DNA from 3 places in the Sporomusa sp. GT1 genome. Region 1 is predicted to be linked to each of the others. Evidence: riboswitches for the same ligand, from Rfam matches in the RefSeq annotation. Region 1 holds a riboswitch; each other region holds the start of a gene.
The links. Region 1 has a riboswitch for cyclic di-AMP ahead of GT1_RS00025 (peptidoglycan-binding protein). Riboswitches for the same ligand answer to the same signal wherever they lie in the genome.

Region 1 (5,735 bases):
ATGCCGCCGCTGCCACCTGTTGGTGCCGACACCATAACATCACTGATCTTATCGCCGTCAAAATCTCCCACAAACAACTTAGCTTCGTAACCGCCGAAATTCTCCAATTGAGTAGACACCTGGTTACCGGTCGCACCATTTTGAACTATGATATCGATTTGGTCGGCATATATAGCGTCCGGTTTTGCTTTGCGACCAATTAAGAAGATATTGTCTTCGATAGCATCACCAGTAACATCGGCAATTTTAGCGTCAAGTACATACCTCCCGGCAGGCAGCTCAATTTTTGCCGGTTCCATTGCCAAGCTGCGCGCCGCACCGGTAACATGACCTGCCGCATTATAAACGGTTTTCACTGTATTGGTCTCATAAGAGCCTTCCTGTGCCAGGTACACTGACGGAACAAAAAGAACTACAGCCGATATAATTCCCGCAATTTGTTTTTTATATTGCATATCACGAAACTCTCCTTTTTAAAAATCACTTTGTTATTACAATAAACGTAAACCTATCAAAAAAGTAACGAAAATAGCTAAGTTTCTTAAAAAACAGAAAAGCCCACAGATACATTTCTGTGAGCCTGTTTTTTTGCATTCTGGTGGGACTAACTGGACTCGAACCAGTGACCCCTACGATGTCAACGTAGTACTCTAACCAACTGAGCTATAGTCCCTCAACTCAGGTAAATTATATTACGGTTAATTATAAAAGTCAAGGTACTTTATAAATTAGTACAGAATATTGTTGGCAATTACCAGACGTTGAATTTGGTTGGTTCCTTCGTAAATCTGCATGATTTTAGCATCACGCATATATTTCTCCGCAGGATACTCTTTGGAATAACCATATCCGCCCAGCACTTGAACAGCATCCACCGTAACCTTCATCGCCGTGTCAGCAGCAAAGCATTTAGCAATGGCAGATTCTTTAGTATAATCCACACCCTGGTCTTTCAGCCAGCAGGCTTTATAAACCAGCAGCCGGGCAGCCTCAATTTGCATCGCCATATCAGCCAGCATAGCCTGTACAAGCTGGAACGAAGCAATAGGCTTATCAAATTGTACGCGCTCCTTGGAGTATTTAACAGCCAATTCAAAAGCCGCCTGAGCCAATCCCACCGATACCGCACCAACAAACGGCCGGGCAGCATCCAGTGTTTTCATGGCAATCTTGAAACCTTCTCCTTCACGGCCAATACGGTTAGTTGCCGGAATACGCACGTTGTCTAACACCAATTCGCAGGTATTAGAGGCCCTGATCCCCATCTTTTCTTCTTCTTTACCAACTGTAAAACCCGGAGTGCCGCGATCGACAATAAAAGCAGTCAGGCCACGGATACCGGCTGTTTTACGGGTATTAGCAAAAATAATATAAATTTCAGCAATGCCACCATTAGTAATAAAACACTTTGTTCCATTAAGAATATAATCTTCACCGTCTTTAACAGCGGTAGTGGCAACTGCTCCTGCGTCAGAACCGGCACCTGGCTCAGTCAGCGCAAAAGCGGCTAATTTACCATTATTAAGAACATCAAACATCTTCCGCTTTTGCTCATCAGTACCCAATAATACTACCGGATAAGAAGCTAAAGCATTGGCTGCCGTTGTTGTAGCTACACCAGCACACCCTTTTCCCAGTTCCTCATAGATAAGAGCGATTGAAAGGGCATCAAGACCTGGTCCATCATACTCTTCAGGAACAGTTAAATTGAGCAAGCCTGCTTCATCAAGCTTCTTCCACAGATCAGCTGGAACCACACCGTCTTTATCCATTTCTAAAGCGTGCGGAGTAATTTCTTTAGCCACAAAATCCTTTACCATCTTTTGTAGATCCAGTTGGTCGGGAGTAAAGTTAAAATCCATGCCTTGCCTCCTTATTGTTCGCATAATACAAAAAAATACTAAAGATAAGTATACCGCATAATGATTTTTTTGTTAACACCCAAATTGCAAAAAAATGAAAAAACGCGCTATTTTAACAGCAGTTTAGCGCCAACTGCAAGTAATACTAAGCCAAACAGCTGTTGAGGGCTGCAAGCCATACGTTCAAGGCCAAAGCCGCCAAAATGATCAATAAGAATGGCCGTCAATACTTGTCCGACAATTATAGCGGTAGTAGCATTGGCTACACCAACACTGGGGATACTGGCAGCTACCAAATATATTATGGCAACGCCAATCATACCTCCCAACCAGGAATACCAAGGTGCTCCTTGCCATGCGTACAAATTCCCCTTACCCATTTTAAACAAAAACAGCAAGATCATTACCAACAAACTTCCGGTAATTTGCACAATAAATGTGGCCTCCAAAAGACCAATAACTTTACTTAACGAAGAATTCAGCGACCCCTGCACCGCCATTAATACCCCGGAAACCAACGCTAATACCAATGGCAGCATTTCGCTTGAGATGAAGTTCAACTTAGACACGCCCCCGTATATTTGCACAATTCTAAGTGTAGTATAATACTTGGAAGTTATTAATATTCCAGGATAACCTGCTTTGGAATAAAAAAAAGAGGCTTACTCTGCTAAGCCTCTTTAGTCAAGTATATATACTGTTACTTGCCGAACGCCAAAAGCCAAAGCCTCGCGGCGGTTCTCATAAGCCAAATCAATACGGTTACCCTTAATCGCACTGCCGATATCGTCAGCTACTGCATACCCATAGCCTTTAATATACAATCTGGTTCCCAAAGGAATAACCGATGGATCGACAGCAACCAAACCCTTACGCAAATAATTGCCCCGGTATGTATAGCTGCCATTTCCAGGATCATGCGCCGTATACGCTGATGCCTTCATAACAATAGAGCGGCTGTATCTGCTGGGTTCACTCGTCAAGCGCCCAAGATAGGCGAATGTTTCTTTGTCAACAATACCCGTTACTTCAAGGTCATTATTACGTTGAAATTCTTTTACGGCCTTAGCGGTAATCGGACCGAAGATCCCATCAATCGCGCCGGCATAAAAACCACCATCTGCCAAAAACTTCTGCACAGCTCGTACTTCATCGCCACGTGCGCCAACAGCAATCGGCGCTTTTTCCGGCTGCTCCGCAGTCAATCCGACCGATGGGCTGCTTACTGCAAACAGCATGACCAATGCAAAAGTAAACGCCCAAAAGGCTCTTTTCAATGGTTTCACCTCTCTTACAATGCGCCTCCGAGGTTAGCTGTCGGGTTTGGGCAAAAGAGAATGTGAGAACGCCCTACCGCGATTGCGGATTCACCCCTGTATTTCTATTGGTTCCCCCGTACCATATAAGGATTCGGCATTATAAATATAATATACCAAATTGCAAGCTTGGTCAAATTCGATATCATGGTATATTCTTGTCATATCGTCTATTTCTTTCAGTTATTTAAAAATTTCAGGAAAAATTGGAGGCAAACATTATATTCCCAGCGCCGTGCATAACTCCTTACTCGCTACACCGGTAACAGCTACCCCTTTATCTGCTTGATAAGCTTTAACCGCTTCTTCTGTCATAGTGCCAAACAAGCCGTCAGCCCGTCCCTGAAAGTATCCCATCTCTTTAAGTTTGAGCTGCAGCGCAGCTACGTCGGAGCCTGAAGCTTTATATTTCAAATTTCTTTCAATCCTAATATTTCTGCCTGTAATGCTTACCGGAGTACCAATAGGAGTCCATTCAAACAGCTCTTCGACATCCTTATTGCGCATTCTGATACAGCCATGGCTGGCAAATTGTCCAATTGACCATGGCTTATTGGTCCCATGAATACCAAATGTGCCCCACGGCACATTTAACCCCATCCAGCGAGTACCAAACCCTGTTCCCCAGTCATAATCCTTCCATACAACATTCCATTCGCCAATAGGGGTGGGAGTTTTACTTTTACCCACAGCAATCCGGTACTTTTTGTAAAGCTCACCATCGTTATGGAGCTCTAACTCCCTTGACTGAACTTTTATTAGAATGCTCACCTTACCGGCAGGTGCCTCAAAGGGTTGCCGACTATCAATTGCCGCCAGGTCCTGTTCATCCATATACTCAAAGCCAAGAATGCTAAAAACAATGCTTAAAATAGCTAATACTGCTATACCGAAAAATATCCGTGAACGCCTGACTTTAAACGACCATAAGGAATTCACCTGGTTCGCCCCCTTACAGACTGTATTCTTCAGAAAATATATGCAGCTGTCCGCAAGGGTATGAAATTTTACATGCTGTCAGGCCAACAAAAAAATTAACCGGCTAAAGCCGGTTAATTTAACACATTACATCGCATTAGCTACCATAACCCAATGGCACTTTGCGGGATTAAGATCCAAATGAATATTATTCTTGACTGCGTTTGGCATCAAAATAGTTATTAGTGTTAGTAAGCAACGTAGAAAGCAAGACCACCTCATCCTGGTATCCGGCTAAACGGTCACTTACCTCTGCTTGGACTTTTTCCTGCACGCTACTACGCACAGCAGTCTCTACCGCCCGGGCAATGTTTTGCTTAGCCACATCCTGGTCCTGGACTGCCAGTTGCGCCGCAACTGAGCTAATATCATTAACAATATCCGCTTTTCCGGTGCGTTCAAGGGCAAATTGGGCAAGAGTTCCCCACAATGCCTGTTTATTGCCTTGTTCAAAATTATCCTTTATTTTCAACAACTCTTCAATCTGGGCAGCCTGTGCGTTGGCAGCAGATAATTCAGCCAGTTGGTCTCCCAAAGACGCAGCCTCTGCTTTAGGCATCGCCAACGAAAATATTGGCATTGCGAAAACCATCAACATGACAGCGGCTATCTTTCTTTTCACAATAATACTCCTTCCCCTTTAATGGTTTGGATTCGTAACACATTTTATCATATAGTTTACATAATTAATAGAGGTAAATTAAACAAGAAAACTGATTGCAAAAACAATCAGCTTTTTTTGTCCTAACAGAAATATAACTTTCTTAAGAACAGGATCAACACCGGCTTCCGCTGCGACGCGCCTGGATGGTGCTAATACCGATTGTGCCACGGATGGCATAGCAATTCGGCCCGCCAAAGACTCGGCACAAGCCGTGTTTTCTTTATTTAATGCAAGCAGTTATAGTACCATTTTCAAATACCGGAATAACTGACAAGGTATCTTGTTGTAAACATAACATAACATCTTGTTCAAAGCCGATACTACGTAAATAGCTGGCATGTGACGATTCTGCCACCCTTGGCAGTAACTCGGCGGCAAAATCACGGTACATCGCCTGCGCGGCCAATGCGGTGTCACTGAGTTTAGCAGTCTTACTGAAGCGCTCTGCCAGCAGGCCTGCACACAAAGTGTCTTCCAAGGAAAACCGCCCCTCCGAACCGGCACATACAATGACGACATCGTCTTGCTGCTGTTGTAAAGCACTTGTTATGGCAGCCGCATTAACAAAAGCCATTGCATATACCTTTTGAGCCGCACTTGCTTTGGTTAATGCCAACGTTCCGTTGGTCGTTGTCATTACAATTGTTTTACTTGCTACTTGTTCCCGTGTGTATTCAAAAGGCGAATTTCCCAGGTTAAAACCCGGAATAAGCAAGCCTTCGCGTTCACCAGCCAGCAATATATCCGGATTATTAGCTTTAAGCTTGTTAGCCTCTGCTACTGTTCTTACAGGGATTAGCTCTTTACAGCCATTGGCACAAGCAGTGGCAATACTTGTCGTCGCTCTAAGCACATCAATAACCACCGCACTGTACTTACTGTATTTTTCATCGTCAAAATCGTTAGGAGTAAAAC
Region 2 (5,735 bases), on a different contig from region 1:
GCCAATCAGCTGGAACACAGTGTCGGCAACAGAACCTTTATAAGGAACCCGGCCTTCTATTCCTTCCGGAACCAGTTTGTCCATATTTTCCTGGAAGTAGCGGTCTTTACTGCCTTCTGCCATAGCACCTAAAGAACCCATACCACGATATACCTTATAGCTGCGTCCTTGATAAATAATGGTTTCTCCAGGACTTTCCTCCGTACCGGCCAGCAGGTTGCCGATCATTACGATCTGGGCCCCGGCTGCAATGGCTTTGGCAACATCGCCGGAATATTTGATACCGCCGTCAGCGATAATAGGAACATTATACGGGCGCGCAGCTTGGGCACAGTTATAAATTGCTGTAATCTGGGGTACACCGATACCGGCAATTACCCGGGTAGTACAAATGGAACCTGGTCCAATGCCTACCTTAATGGCATCTGCGCCGGCTTCAATCAGGTCACGGGTAGCTTCCGCTGTAGCAACATTACCGGCAATGAGGTCGACGTGAGGAAATGTATCCTTAATCTTCTTTACTGCGTTAAGTACACCTTGCGAATGACCGTGGGCGGTATCGACAACAATAACATCCACTTTGGCCGCTACAATAGCTTCAACCCGGTCCATCATGTCTGCGCCGACACCAACGGCGGCTGCCACCAGTAAACGGCCTTTGGGATCTTTGGCTGAGCTTGGATACTTTTGCGCCTTCTCAATATCTTTAATAGTAATAAGTCCTTTTAAATTCCCCTCAGCATCAAGCAGCGGCAACTTTTCTATCCGGTGCTCACGCAAGATTTCCTTGGCTTCTTCCAGGGAAGTGCCAACAGGGGCAGTGATCAGATGTTCTCTGGTCATACAATCGCCGATTCTCCGGCTTAAGTCTGTTTCGAAACGCAAATCGCGATTGGTCAGGATACCGACAAGCTTATCATGTTCAGTTACCGGTACACCGGAAATGCGGTATTTTTCCATAAGATCATGAGCATCCTGCAGGGTGTTGTTCGGAGATAAAAATATTGGGTCAACAATAATTCCATGCTCTGAACGTTTGACTTTGTCAATTTCATTAGCCTGACGCGCAATTGGCATATTTTTATGTATTACCCCTATGCCACCCTCACGCGCCATGGCAATCGCCATACGTGCTTCGGTGACTGTATCCATGCCGGAGCTGATTATAGGAATATTCAGCTTGATATTTTTTGTCAGATACGTGGATACTTCTACTTCTCTAGGCAAAACTTCGGATTTTGCCGGCACAAGCAAAACATCATCAAAAGTTAAACCTTCGGGGCCAAATTTGTTGTCAAACATTAACTGACTCCTTTCATGCAACATCTCGTAATAGGTATTTCTAATTATAATAACATAAATAAACTTACCAAATCTACCACTTTGTATGTAATTCATAAAAAAAATAAGAAAAACCGCTGGCGTGGTGCTGACAGCCGTCAATATTATAAAGGCGCAGGCACCTCTGTTATGCAGTAGACAATGCCTGGCAAAAGCCAGGCATTGTTGTTAATTAAGAACATATACTTTTACATTCTGAATTCCGAACTCATAAGCCTGCTCAACAGATTGCATGGCAATGTCGATACGATTGCCTTTGATTGCGCCGCCGGTATCCTCGGCCACACCATACATGGTATTGCCATCGGCAAACTCAATATATACTCTAGAGCCAAGGGGAATAATCCGGGGATCAACAGCAATTACGCCAGGGCGTATCTGGGTACCCAGGTAAGTCAGGTTGCCCCATTGACCGTTATCGTGCGGTCCGGGAGCGTAGGCGGTAGCTTTTACGTCCAAAACGGCTTTATAGCCAGGTTGGCCAGCCTGTGCGGCAAATGCCTGCGGCAGTAAAATCGCGGCAGTTAAAACTGCCATGGTAAGGGTACTGCAAATAATTTTTTTGATGTTTTTCATTGTAAAACACCCCTTTCTAAATGCCTACGAGGTTAGCTGACGGGTTCGGGACAAAGGGAAATCCCTACCGCTTGTTAGCGGATTCACCCCGGAAATGGTTCCCCCGTTTTCCTTTTTCTCTGGAAATTCGGCATGGCCTATATATTACAGAATATCCGCCGGTTAGGCAAGCATGTTTAGAAGTAGTTATCCGGCGATATTGATTATTAGCCGGGCTTTTCCTAGGTTATGCTTGTCCGGACGCATAAATAAATGTCAACTGAGAGCTAGCGTAAGTCCGGCCGCTGAAACCGCAATATAGCTACATAATTAAATGAGACTACCAGCATGGCAGCCCCATCAGAGTTATTATTATGTTACCTTGAAATTTGCATCACCTAGTCTTTTCCTAAAATAAACGGCGCAAACCCTAACTCTCCCCAAAAATAATTGTAGTAAATCTGAATAATGCCATCAAGCCTTCTGCGCAGAATTTTTTTTACATGACTAAGCGAGCTAAAAAACAGCCGTGCCTGAGGCTGTGCGCTGTTTACAGCCGCCTGCTGGTAAAACTGCACACATTTGTCGATGGTAATGTAAATCGACCAAAGAGCAGTAAGCTCCTGCAGACCGGCATTAGCAGCAGTTGTATTTTGGGTAGCTTGCTGCCAGACCGCGTCTGAGCCCAGCAATTGGGTCTCCGTTACCGACGGGTATCGAACACTGTCGCTCTCGCCGGTATTGAGTGCTGATAAAAGTTTTAAAAATTCCGTCTGAGAGTTTTTGATAAGCCCCAATACCGGTATTGGCACAGTGCCGGTGGTGGCAGTGTCATGTAATGTCTCTATTTGTCTGCTTAACGAAGTTTCAAGCTCAAACGCAAATTGTATGGGTATCATCGGAGAAGCGCCACCTTTCTAAAATTGAAACCATTTCGCAAGCGAAATGGCTTCAACAATTATTTATCAGATACTAGTTTACCGGCTTTGCCGATATGCTGGGGAGAAGCTTCGCGTACTACTATAGTTACGGCTTCAGGCGGGCATTTGGCTGTTTCTACAATAGCTTCGGTTACTTTTTTTACCATTTCACGTTTTTGCTCTAGTGAACGTCCTTCAATCAGGTCAATTTGTACAATTGGCATAGGTATTCCCTCCTTGAAATGATTTTCTTCCTATCTATCATCTTCGTTGCCCAAGGTAATAATCCCTGCATATGTAAATTAGGAACAAACATTTTTCTGGTCTGCACTACTGTTACCTGCCCCTATCCTGTTTGCCATGATGTGGGAGTAACACTTTTATTATATGGCTCATACAGTATAGTAAACACACCTTGTGATTTTAGATATTGAAGGGGGTCCATACTTATGAGCATATTCAGAGAGCTCCGCAACGAGTGCTTGATTAGGGAGCTTCAGCGTGAGTTAAACACCGACGTATTATTGTTTGGCTTCGACGGAATCGTTTATTTTGGTAATCTGCAAAAAATTGATGACTGCCGGGTCGCCTTTTTAACGCCAGCCATTGAAGCGGAGTCAAACGCAGAAATTCTTTCTCCTGGCGGAGAAGTTGTGGATGCAAAATTTATTCATGTTGATCTTTGGCAGATCGTTGCAAAAGCTACAGGAGTAAGGACTAATCCGTTTAGTAATGATTATTGTCCCGGTGCCGACGGTGTATCACAAAGAACCGAAACCAACGAACGGCAAGAGAGCCGTGAGTTGATTTGCATTCTAAGACGCATGATTGGTGATAATGTGGTAATTACAACCCTTGGCGGTTTCATATTTCAAGGAACCCTTGGCAATGTCGACGATGAATTGGCTTTTATCTCGGTTGATGAAATATTCGGGCCGGCCACCTCTTCGGGAATTTCTGATGATACAGTAAGTACTGCCGTTATTAATCTCGCAGCTATAGCATCTGCGTCCAGATCCACCGAATGCTAATTTAACTTTTGCTGTGATGTGAACCGAGTCAAGGTAATGCAATGCTAAGGTAAGACTCGGTAAATTTTTATCCTGATAGAAGGTATAACTTTCGCCTGGATAAGAGCAACACCGTCTTGCGCTTTCGCCATAGGCTCAGCGCAAGCCGTGTTTTCTTTACCGGGTCTTTTTTTCCTAACAGAAAGTATAACTTTCTTAAAAGCAGGATAAGGGCAACATCGGCTTCTGCCTTCGCCAAAGGCTCGGCACAAGCCGTGTTTTCTTTATCGGGGAGGCTGACAATATGCTAATGGCTACAGAATACTTGGGCGAAGTGGGCGTCGGGGTTACTGCACCCCAGTTTTTTCGTGCGCAGGATGATAATATCTATGTAGTCAAATTCCAGAACCATCGATTTGGCTCCCGGGTATTGGCAAGCGAATTTTTTGCAGCCAAGCTTGGTGCGATAATGAATTTGTGCTTTCCTCCAAGCGATATCATTGAAATTGATGAACAAATGCTCAATTCCCATCCCTGCCTCTTGGAGTTAGGCTTGGAACCCGGACCCCATTTTGGCTCCCGCTATCTGGAACATGCGGAATATATCGGGAAAAATCGATTGCACAAGGCTGTCAATGTACCGGAAATGGCCGGCATTATATTGTTCGACCATATGTTTCACAATGCAGACCGTGCTAAAAATCAAAAAAACCTATTACTTCATCTCGAGAATGACCAATATAAAATTTATGCGATAGATAATTCGCATTTGTTTAGATCCAGCCGCTGGACGATTGACTCATTTGAAAAACTTGGCACAAAAATAAAAACGTATTATTTCCAGCATTATAGAATTTTACTTAAGGACCTGCTTACTGCACAAGACTTTATTCCATACCTTGAGGTAGTGAACAAGCTGAGTAATGAGCAGCTTGACTGTATCGTGAATGAAATCCCCAATGAATGGCTGCCGGATGAAGCAGAACGTTCGGCTTTGGCAGATTATACCAAACTCCGGCGGGATATGGTGGGGCCGATCTGGGAGAAACTCTGCCGGCTTATACCGCGCAGCCGGGGTGGACGACGCTGGCTGTTTGCCAAGTAGTTGTTGTTTATGCTTGGCTTTTCTGCTTTTTTTTACGCCACCACAAAATACCGTATACAAGGATTACCAACACGGTAACAACTATCAACCGGCCTAAATTTTCTCCGGCAAAAACAATATCATGGCCGATTATTACTTTTATAATTACCGGCGGCAGCTTTCCGAGGACAGTTGCCAATAAAAAGTCTTTAAACGAAATCTTACTAATAGCCGCTACCGCGGTGATGATGCCTGAGGGTGCCAGTGGCAAAAGCCTGGCAAGTAATAAGGCTTTAAACCCATTAGTGGCACTGTAGTTGTCAACCTGTTTTAAATACCGGCTTTTAACTATCCAGCCTTCTACCGCCTGTCGGAAAAAGTATCTGGCAAAGATAAACATAACTAAAGCGCCAATTACTTCTCCTACCCAGGAAATGATTACTCCCCAAAATAGGCCATAAACAATACCGGCTGCACCGGATAGAATCATAAATGGGAACACAATGGTAAAAGTCATGACCACAAATAAAATAATTGTGACAAGTATAGAAGCCGGACCAAAAGATCTTAGGTATTCGGCTAAAGCGGCAATATCGCCCTTCTCGATAATCGCATAAGCATTATGAAAGAATTCCGGCTGCCACATATAGGTTAAGACAATAATAATAATAATAGCCAGCCAGCCCAGTAATTTATTCATGTGATACCTTCCTATTCCCTCAAAAACAGCGCTGTATCACAGCGCTGTTCAAGATTATTTCCATTGAAGGATTTCCTGCTTAAAAATGCCGCAGGCACCATCTAACCAGTGAACGCAGTCAGTGC
Region 3 (5,735 bases), on a different contig from region 1:
TCCGGCGCAGCCTTGAGGCCGCTCTGTTCTGCCACCATAGCCAGCCGCTCCTCGATTTCCCTGGCATTAATCCGCCGGAAATCATAACGCTGACAGCGCGAATGGATGGTGGCCGGAATCTTATGCGGTTCGGTGGTTGCCAGCACAAATACCACATGGGCCGGCGGTTCCTCCAGAGTCTTTAAGAGGGCGTTAAAAGCCTCTGTTGTCAGCATATGCACTTCGTCGATAATATACACCTTATAACGCCCGTCTACCGGCGCAAACTTAACGGTTTCCCTCAAATCGCGAATCTCGTCAATGCCCCGGTTGGAAGCTGCGTCCACTTCAAATACATCCATGGAAGTACCGGCAGTAATTTTATCACAGTTGGAACAGTGGTTGCAGGGATTGACGCTGGGACCCTGCTCACAATTGAGTGACTTTGCCAGAATTTTGGCCGTACTGGTTTTCCCCGTACCACGCGGACCGGAAAACAGATAGGCATGAGCAATCTTGCCGGTGGCAATGGCATTCTTCAAGGTGGTACTAATATGCTCCTGACCGACTAAGGAATCAAAATCCTGCGGCCGCCATTTGCGGTATAAAGCCACATAAGCCACGCCCATACCTCCTTTACCCCGCTAAGACATTAGATATTGCAAGTTTCATTTATATTCAACATTACTAAAATATTTCCCTTTTTCAAGAAAATAATTTATCCGCCACCGTATGTATATCCCACGGTAAAGAATCTGGCAGGCGCAGGCGGGTGGTGCAGTTTGCCATATAACAAAAAAGCAGCCCTCATTGGCTACTTTCAATAGATATATTATATTGCTTCCGCGTACCATACGGCCTTGTTTCCCACGACGGACCACAGCAGATACCAGGCACCCTTACGGCACATAAGAAGTATCACTTAGCGCTGCTTCCTTCCGGACCTGACGCGATTCATGAGTTCCTATTGCGTAAGACCCGGCACTGCTACAGTCCGGCCTAGAAAACAAAAAGCCGTATACCGGCCTTGAATTTTATGGCGGAGAGAGAGGGATTCGAACCCTCGGTACAGTTTCCCGTACACACGCTTTCCAGGCGTGCTCCTTCAACCGCTCGGACATCTCTCCAAGTGCTCTCAACAGAAACTTATTATATCTTATTTTTCAAATCAATGCAAGCGGTAAATATTGCAAGCCCGGCAATATCACCAGACAAACCGTCAGCCAATTGATACTGCTTAATTATACCGAGTACCAAAAGGCTTGTCAAGTTTTTGAGTAAAGAAAAACCGCTGCTGCGGCCTTACAGCCGGCAACAGTACTGAGGCGCCGGCAGCGCAGTGTTATCTGACAGACACCGGTGCCGGACCTCCCGGGTGTGATCCCGGAAGGTCCGTCCCGGTTATTTTGTCAAATGATACGGCACTGTGGTTACAATGACATTTTCTTTCCAAATAAGAGTATTGCGCAAGAACCAGCCGGTCTGGTTGTGCAATAACCGGTGCCATGCTTTTCTGGTTTCAAACTCCGGAATAATGACGGTGATATAATCATTCGGCCCCTTCTCCCGGCATCTTTTTTCAATAAAATGCAAGAGCGGGCGCATTAACAGCCGGTACGGCGAACGAATAACCACCAATTCCACACCAGGGTCCCACAGCTTCCATTTTTCTATGACCTTTTTGGTCAGTTCATCATTGTCAGATACATGAACGGCCAGGATATCATCACCGATCATTTTGGCGTATTTGATGGTCTCATACACAACACGGGTGGGACTGGATACAGGCACAATAACGGTGTGTTTGCCTTTGGGAAAGGTGGCCGCACCTCTTTCATAGCATGCTTCGGGCAGGTGCAATTGCTCCGACATGGTATTATAATGTCCCCGGATGGCTTTAAATATATAAATCATGATGGGAATGAAAACAAGCACAACCCAGGCTCCATAAAGGAATTTCGTTACCGTAATAATCAGAACCACCAAGCCGGTGACGGCAGCGCCAAGACCGTTGAGGAAGGCCCGGACCTGCCAGCCCTTACCCCGCTGCCGGTACCAGTGCACCACCATACTGGCCTGCGCAATGGTAAAGGAAATGAAAACACCTATAGCATACAAGGAAATCAGGTGCTCGGTATCTCCCTGAAAAGCGATAATCAATAACGCAGCGGCAAGGGTGAGCAGGATAATCCCGTTAGAAAAGGTTAACCGTTCACCGCGGGTTGACAGATAGCGCGGCAGGTAGCCATCTCTGGCGACAATAGCCAACAGCATCGGCAACCCGTTGTAGGCGGTATTGGCGGCCAGATATAACACCAGCATGGTCGTGAATTGAATATAGTAATACACTGCCGAACGGCCAAAAATTTGCTCAGCCAGTTGCGACATGGCGGTTACTTCGGCAACAGGCAGGATATGATAGTGCATAACCAGATAGGTGATACCCAGGAACATAAAGCTCAGGATACCGGCCATCCAATAGGTGGTAACCGTTGCGTTACGGGCCTCAGGCTGCTTGAACATCGGCACACTGTCAGCAATAGCCTCAACCCCGGTCATAGAGCTGCAGCCATTGGCGAAAGCCCGCAAGATGACAAACAGCATGGCCCAGTCCAGTTGCTGACGGGCCAAAGACTCCGGCGGCAACAGATAGGGTGCGCCGGTGAAGGCTTTCCAGACACCTGTTGCAATTAAAGCAATTACGCCGAATAAAAAGGCGTAGGTGGGTATAACAAAGGCATTGGACGATTCCCGGACACCACGCAGATTCACCAGCATCAGCAAACCAAAGAGCACCATTACATCCAGGGTCACTTCGTGCCCGGCAAGGTCAGGCAGAGCGGAAACAATGGCCGCCGTACCGGCTGAGACGCTTACAGCGGCTGTCAGCACATAATCGGCAAATACCGAACCGGCAGCCACCAGCGCCGGCATTTCTCCCAGGTTTTTTTTGGCCACAGCGTAGGCCCCGCCCCCGCCGGGATTGGCCTTCGCAACCTGCACATAGGACAAAACCACGATGCCCAGCAGTAGCAGAATGGAGAGCGCTACCGGCGCCATAAAGCCATAGGCAATAATACCCGGAACAGCCACCAGGGTAAGCATAATTTGTTCCGGCCCGTAAGCCACCGACGATAACGCATCAGAGGAAAAGATGGATAAGGCTTTCCACTTGGGAAGTTTTTCATGAGCCAATTCCCGGTTGTGAAGGGGTTTGCCGATTAGTAATCGGCGAAATTCGCGCATCATACCAGCGCCTCCAGTTTCATTATTCGATTTTTGGGCATAAGAAAAAGACCTGACGGCCTTTCGACCCCTTGCTTTGGCCTGCGAAGTTAGCTGACGGGTAGGATGACAAGAGAAAACATCCCTTTTGTCACAAGGACAAAATTAACCCCAAAAGTGGTTCCTCCGCTTCCATTACGGAACTCGGCCTTATATTGTGTATGCATTGTTATCTTACTGCTTTTCTAATCAAACATAAAGTCCTGCTACACTTGGCTTATGCCTGCTTATCGCTGCCTATAGGCACAGAACACAATAGGCTTGACGGCTCGCAACAGCACGCTATTTTCCGCCCTCGCACTCGGTCTTTCATTACGGTTGATATACGAAAAATATCCCTGCCGTTCCGGTAAAGAACGGCAGGGATTTCTCCAGGCTTATGCTTTCTTGAATACTTTCTTCAAGCTAAACTTTCCTTGTTGAATATCGTCAAATATCGTGTACACTACCGGCACTACCACCAGGGTGAGAATGGTCGAAGTCACCAGACCGCCAATGATGGCGTGAGCCATCGGCGCCCGGGCTTCAGCCCCCGGCCCGATTCCTAACGCCAGCGGCAGCATACCGAAAATCATTGCCGCAGTTGTCATGATAATCGGGCGCATCCGCTGGATGGCTGCTTCGACTAATGCCTGGTTGCGTTCCACGCCTTGTTCACGACGCTGTTTGGCGAAATCCACCAGCAGGATAGCGTTCTTGGTTACCAAGCCCATCAGCATAATAATACCGATGAGGGACATCATACTGAGTTCACTGCCCATAACCAGCAGACCGATGATGGCTCCGATTATGGCTAACGGCAAGGCCAGCATGATGGAAAAAGGATCAAGGTAGCTTTCAAACTGGGCTGCCAGGACAAAGAAGATAAACAACACTGCCATGCCCAGCGCCAGGACCATGCTGCTAAAAACGTCATTCATGGATTCCGTCTGACCGGTAGCCACAAATTGATAGCCTTCCGGCATATCAATTTCAGCCGCTTTTTTCTCAAACGCAGAGTTAAACTCGCCCAAAGTGATTCCGCTTAAGTTAGCCGAAATGGTAATTTGCTGCTGATTGTCATAACGTTTGATTTGGGCGGGACTGGTAGCATAGACAGTGTCAGTCACCTGTGACACCGGCACCATGACGGCCTGGCCGGCCTCATCGCGCGCCGTTCCTGACAGGTATACCTTGTTGACATTGCCCAAACTGCGCCGCTCTTCCGGATCTAAGATGACCCTGACATCATGTGAGTCGTCGCCGTCCTTGTACTGGGTGACAACCTTACCGTTAAACATGGTCTGCAAGGTATCGGCAATGCTGGCTGACGAAATACCCAAGTCAGCCGCCCGGTCACGATTCACAATGAATTGGGCGTCAGGGTTACCGGGTTCATAGCTTGACGATACTTCGACGGCTCCCGGAATACCGGCAACCGCTTGCTGTACCTGCTCGGCAATCACCGCCAAGGTTTCCAGCGACTGCCCCTGGATAACCAGCGACACCGGTTTGCCGCCTGACAGACCTGACTGTTTCATGACACTGATATCTGCGCCGGGAATATCCTTGAGCTGTTGACGCAGGCCGGCAATAATGTCGTTATCGCTGACACTGCGTTCACTTTTCGGCACAAGCTGGCTAAAAATACTAATCTCTCTGGTATTAGCCACACTATAGGTCATTTCAACTTCAGGAATGGCGCCGATAATTTGCGACATGGCATCAGCCATATCACCTACGGCAGCCACACTCATTCCCGGGTCGACAGTAGCCGTTACGGTAAATTCCCCGTTATCGGCATCGGGCACAAAGGTTGTACCCAGCAGCGGTGTGAGCAGCAGGCTGCCGACAAATAGAACTGCCGCTGCCAGCAGCACTTTGCCGCGGTGACCCAGAGCCTGACGCAAAAACTCACCATATTTGGCGGTTAATTCGTCAAATTTTCCATTCCAGGTCAGCCAGGCCTGGCTTAATTTACCGGTCCCCTTAATGGACGCGTGATTCAAATATTTAGACGACAGCATAGGTGTTAAGGTAAAGGCCACAAATAAGGAAACCAATACACTGGCTGCCACGGTAATGCCGAACTCCTTAAAGAACTGACCGACAATACCGCTCATCATGCCCACCGGCAGGAATACCGCCACCAGTGTAAAGGTAGTGGCCATAACCGCCAGCCCGATTTCGGCTGTTCCCTCCAGTGCAGCCGTCATTTTGTCTTTACCCATTTCGAGATGGCGCACAATATTTTCAATAACGACGATGGCATCGTCAATCAACAAGCCAACCGCCAACGACAGCGCCAACAGTGACATGGTGTTAAGGGAAAAGCCCAGCGCCTTCATAACCACGAAGGAAGCGATAACGGAAACAGGAATGGTTATGCCGGAAATGATGGTACTCCGCCAGTTTCCCAGGAACAAAAACACAATGGCGACAGCCAGAACACCGCCGACCACCAGGTTAAACTGCACGTCCTCCACCGATTC

Region 2: another riboswitch for cyclic di-AMP. It lies ahead of GT1_RS22640 (3D domain-containing protein); the one in region 1 lies ahead of GT1_RS00025 (peptidoglycan-binding protein).
Region 3: another riboswitch for cyclic di-AMP. It lies ahead of GT1_RS08195 (APC family permease); the one in region 1 lies ahead of GT1_RS00025 (peptidoglycan-binding protein).

Annotation. Positions count from the first base shown of each region.
Region 1 covers NZ_BMBX01000001.1:620-6,354, forward strand. Annotated here, with positions in the region: gene GT1_RS00005 (integrin alpha) at 1-455, opposite strand, end outside; tRNA gene GT1_RS00010 (tRNA-Val) at 597-673, opposite strand; gene GT1_RS00015 (acyl-CoA dehydrogenase family protein) at 729-1,862, opposite strand; gene GT1_RS00020 (DMT family transporter) at 1,970-2,422, opposite strand; gene GT1_RS00025 (peptidoglycan-binding protein) at 2,543-3,139, opposite strand; cyclic di-AMP (ydaO/yuaA leader) riboswitch at 3,146-3,288, opposite strand; gene GT1_RS00030 (L,D-transpeptidase family protein) at 3,398-4,117, opposite strand; gene GT1_RS00035 (hypothetical protein) at 4,305-4,778, opposite strand; gene GT1_RS00040 (2-phosphosulfolactate phosphatase) at 5,041-5,735, opposite strand, start outside.
Region 2 covers NZ_BMBX01000003.1:247,022-252,756, reverse strand. Annotated here, with positions in the region: gene guaB (IMP dehydrogenase) at 1-1,302, opposite strand, end outside; gene GT1_RS22140 (hypothetical protein) at 1,318-1,479, shown strand; gene GT1_RS22640 (3D domain-containing protein) at 1,510-1,917, opposite strand; cyclic di-AMP (ydaO/yuaA leader) riboswitch at 1,923-2,060, opposite strand; gene GT1_RS06820 (hypothetical protein) at 2,295-2,795, opposite strand; gene GT1_RS06815 (2-hydroxymuconate tautomerase) at 2,855-3,040, opposite strand; gene GT1_RS06810 (hypothetical protein) at 3,266-3,847, shown strand; gene GT1_RS06805 (HipA family kinase) at 4,131-4,931, shown strand; gene GT1_RS06800 (TVP38/TMEM64 family protein) at 4,939-5,610, opposite strand; gene GT1_RS06795 (hypothetical protein) at 5,665-5,735, opposite strand, start outside.
Region 3 covers NZ_BMBX01000004.1:151,625-157,359, forward strand. Annotated here, with positions in the region: gene dnaX (DNA polymerase III subunit gamma/tau) at 1-608, opposite strand, end outside; tRNA gene GT1_RS08190 (tRNA-Ser) at 1,017-1,106, opposite strand; gene GT1_RS08195 (APC family permease) at 1,381-3,228, opposite strand; cyclic di-AMP (ydaO/yuaA leader) riboswitch at 3,289-3,424, opposite strand; gene GT1_RS08200 (efflux RND transporter permease subunit) at 3,642-5,735, opposite strand, start outside.